Regions from separate parts of the Paenibacillus sp. 102 genome, predicted to be linked through region 1. Evidence: predicted binding sites of a transcription regulator. Region 1 holds the regulator's gene; the other holds the start of a gene.
What was found. Region 1 encodes Rex, which represses fermentation and respiration genes when NADH is low (regulators of the CRP and FNR family bind a similar motif). Its sites were predicted from a motif close to TTGTGAAATATTTCACAA; they were not measured.

Region 2: nirB (nitrite reductase large subunit NirB) is a predicted target of Rex. The motif match lies at 1,040-1,057, and genes of this name have one in related genera.

Annotation. Positions count from the first base shown of each region.
Region 1 is NZ_JBCGHT010000035.1:4,523-6,734, reverse strand. It holds gene AAIE21_RS28400 (CPBP family intramembrane glutamic endopeptidase) at 1-562, shown strand, start outside; gene AAIE21_RS28395 (YdiK family protein) at 565-756, shown strand; gene AAIE21_RS28390 (redox-sensing transcriptional repressor Rex) at 785-1,414, opposite strand; gene AAIE21_RS28385 (ABC-F family ATP-binding cassette domain-containing protein) at 1,599-2,212, shown strand, end outside.
Region 2 is NZ_JBCGHT010000015.1:47,391-49,602, reverse strand. It holds gene nirB (nitrite reductase large subunit NirB) at 1-1,021, opposite strand, end outside; gene AAIE21_RS22975 (YxeA family protein) at 1,293-1,649, shown strand.

The DNA of each region.
Region 1 (2,212 bases):
TATACTTTGGCTACTTAAAACCGATATTCGTGAAAGACATTTAGATACGAAGCGAGCTAGCATTTCTGCTACAATCGGTTGGATTTTTATCGGTTTCTTTTTAGCTATGTTTGCTCAAATACTTGCAGCTAATATTGAAATGCGATTATTAGGGATTAATCCGGGTTCTCAAAATACCCAAGACTTGATGGAAATAGCAAGAGCTACTCCATGGTTTCTTATTGTTATATCTATCATCGGACCTATTTTAGAAGAGATTGTCTTTAGAAAAATTTTATTTGGAACACTCTATAAAAGATTTAATTTCTTTATCGCGGCAATTATTAGTTCACTTGTTTTCGCGGCAATTCACTTTGATTTTACACACTTGTTAGTATACACTTCCATGGGACTTGTTTTCGCTTTTCTATATGTGAAAACGAAACGAATCATCGTTCCTATTATGGCTCACGTTGCGATGAATACATTAGTTGCAATAACCCAAGTACTAGTAAGTAACGAACAAATACAAGAAATGATTAAACAAGCAGAAAAAATGCAAGGATTTATCGGAGGATTTTAAATATGAGGAACTCACCATTGTTTATGGCAGCACTATATTTCCTTCTTGGATGTGTCTTTACACGTTTCGCAATTACGAACGTTACAGATACAATTTGGAACTTTTGGACACTACTGTTTGCTGCTATGGCAACAATTGATTTTAATTTGGCACTTCGACTTATCTTAGTCAAATTTACAAAGAAAAAGCAATAATAAAACGCAGAGGGATTTCCTCTGCGTTTTATTGTGGATAATTTTTCAAAAAATAAACGAGTGTTTGTAATTCTACAGCTAAATCAATATGATGAATTCTTATATTTTCTGACACATTTAACCGTGCCGGTGTAAAATTTAAAATTCCGTGTACATTTGTTTCGGCCAATCGATCTGCTACAGCTTGTGCAACGGTAGCAGGTACTGTTAATATTGCCACTTGTATATCATTTGTTAAACGCTCTTCTAATTCATCCAAATGATATACAGGAATTCCTCCGATTTCTTTTCCAACTTTCTCTTCATTGACATCAAACGCCATTTCAATCTTTGTATTATTATTTTTCGTGAAATTGTAATGTAAGAAAGCGGTCCCTAAATTACCCACTCCAATAAGTGCTACACGTGTTATATCATCTTGATCGAGCGTTTCTCGGAAGAATGATAGTAAATAATTCACATTATATCCATATCCCTTTTTCCCTAACGCTCCAAAATATGAAAAATCTCTTCGAATTGTTGCTGAATCTACTTTTACAGCTTCACTCAATTCTGCCGATGAAACACGCTGCTTACCAGAAAGAGATAAGTTTTGGATAAATCGATAGTATAGAGGCAATCGTTTGGCTGTAGCCTGCGGAATCTTTTGCTGATCCATATAACCTCTCCTCTCTTCCTATCTTTGTTCACAGATTTAAAACAAATACAGAAGTTTAGCACTTATGACTTTCCTTGTATAATAGAGAGAAGACTTCTCTCTTTATTTTAAACTATACACTATTTTTAGTATGATTGAGAAATATAAACATGGCAAAGTTAAGAAATTATTTGAGGTGAAAACATTGATTCTATTACAAGTGAATGGGCTTTCAAAATTATACGGTGCTGAAACAATTCTTGCAAACATTAAATTGGAAGTTCAAACAAAAGATCGTATTGCACTAGTCGGTCGAAATGGTGCTGGAAAATCTACATTATTAAAAATAATTGCCGGTGAATTATCTCACGATGGTGGAGAAATTATAAAACCAAAAGATGTTTCAATTGGTTATTTGGCTCAAAATACCGGTCTGGAAACTTCTTTAACAATTTGGGATGAAATGATTACTGTCTTTACTCATCTGCAGCAGATGGAAAAGAAACTTCGAAGGTTAGAGCAAGAAATGGGTAAGGAAGAGAACTTTTCAAATGCTGCTACGTACGAAAAATTACTCGCTGATTATGATCAATTGCAGCTAGACTACAAAGATCAAGGTGGTTATCAATATGAAGCTGATATTCGCTCCATCTTAAGTGGACTTGGTTTTCCAGTTGAAACACACCAAACAACGATTTCTACGTTAAGTGGTGGACAGAAAACAAGACTCGCTCTTGGTAAGCTGCTATTAACAAAACCAGACTTACTCATCTTGGACGAACCAACAAACCATTTAGATATCGATACATTAACATGGCT
Region 2 (2,212 bases), on a different contig from region 1:
TTGCTTTTGTCTTATCATCTTCATAAATTTGTCCGGCAGAGAATAAATCGCATCCGGCAACTTTAAGTTGTGTACCAACAATACTACCTGCATATCCATTTGTTTGTGAATTCGTTATATGTTTTGCTAATATGGCACCTTGTTCGTATAAAGGAGCGACAAGACCATAGGCAATACCGTCGTGTTCTGCACATTCACCAACTGCATAGATTGATTCATCATCTGTTTGCATATAATCATTTGTAACGATGCCGCGGTTCACAAGTAAACCAGCATCTTTCGCTAACTGTGTATTTGGACGTATCCCAACAGCCATTACAATTAAGTCGCATTCTGCAACACTGCCATCTTCAAATTGAATACCTTCAACATGGTCAGTACCAAGAATTTTCACTGTTTTCTTTTCCATAAGAAACTGCATGCCTTGTGCCTCTAAATCTTCACGCAGTAATGAAGCAGCTTTTGCATCAAGTTGTTGCTCCATTAAGTGAGGCATTAAATGGACAACATGTACGTCCATGCCAAGGTCAATAAGCCCCCTTGCAGCTTCTAAACCAAGTAATCCACCGCCTATTACAACAGCTTTTTTATATTGTTTAGCAGCATCCATCATAAATTGTGTATCTTCAATTGTCCGAAATCCTGTTACACCTGGAAGCTGTGAACCTTCAACAGGTAAGATAAAAGCACTAGACCCTGTTGCGATAATAAGCTTATCGTACATAACAATACGGTTCTTTTCTGTAACAATGACTTGTTCTTCCCGATCAATATTTATTACTTTTTCATTTGTATACAGTGTAATATCATTTTCTTCGTACCAACTGAATTCGTTCATAGTGATATCTTGTATATTTGTTTTTCCTTGTAGGACGTGAGATAACATAATGCGGTTGTAGTTTGGATGAGGTTCATCACCAAAAATAGTAATATCATAAAGCCCTGGATCTTGCTTTAAAGTCTCTTCGATGCAGCGTATACCAGCCATACCATTTCCGATCATGACTAAACGTTTTTTCATATTCATTTCCCCTCTTAAATGTGAAATGTTTAACAAACTTTTATACTTGTATTATAGAATCTTTGGAAAATAGAAGGTGTGATGTTTATCACAGTTTTGGAGGGTTCACAAATTGTTAAAAATAATATAAAATTCCACTTGGATTCTTACAAAAATGTAAGGGAAATGTAATAGGAATCAATAGCAGAATGAAATGATTCTCTTTAAAATAAGCTTATAGAAAGCTACACATAATTGTGTGGAGGAGGAAGTTACCTTGAGGCGGGGAAGAATAAAAAAGAGAGTAATAGCTACTGTAATTGCGGCGGTCGTAGCAATTATACTACTGCTACCAACAAAGCTTGGACCAGTAATTGATAAATATAATCCATTTTATAAAACGAAAGAATATTATACGATTGTAAATGGTATTGGTCAGCATGTTGGTAATGATTGGTACGAATATGAATTTGTCGCTTACGATGAAAAAGGAAGAAAACAAACGATAAAGAAAACTGTAAAACATATGTTAAAGAGAGATGAACCTTTGAAGATTTTCGCAAAAGGACGTTATGGTGAATCATTCGTAGAGATAGATGCTCAAAGTATTCCTGTGCAGGCGAGAAGTAAGCTTTTGTTGATGAGGTAAAGTTATTGTAAAGCACTGTTACATTGAGTATGTTACAGTGTTTTTTATTATATATAAATTTAAAAAACAGAAGTTTACGATTATAGTTAATTTGTTAAAAGTGATATTATTCATGACAATATTGTAAGGTACATGTAAGGTAATTCGATAGTTGGCATTTACGAATTCTATTACAATACAAGTAGAAAGTTTGAACATACAACTTTCTGTCTGAAATGATGATGAATGTTTGAAAACCAACTAATGATTGAATAGGTCTCTTCTCTTTATGAGATGAGGCCATTTTTTTAAACCTTACAACATTGTAAGGTTTACGTAAGTTAATTCGATGGCTTGTTTGTCATATTTTTTGCATAATAAAAAAAGATAAGAAATTAGGGAGATATTGAGAAGGGAGAAGAATGGGATGCGAAAAGAAGAAGTAGTTAAGTTTCAGGCAAAAGATTTCTGTAGCTACTTTACTGTAGCTGCCATATGTATTGGACTTTTTGATATCATTACAAATTTAATTGTTAAATAATATAGATAAATACAAATTGAAAAACTGACATAAAACCATTCTT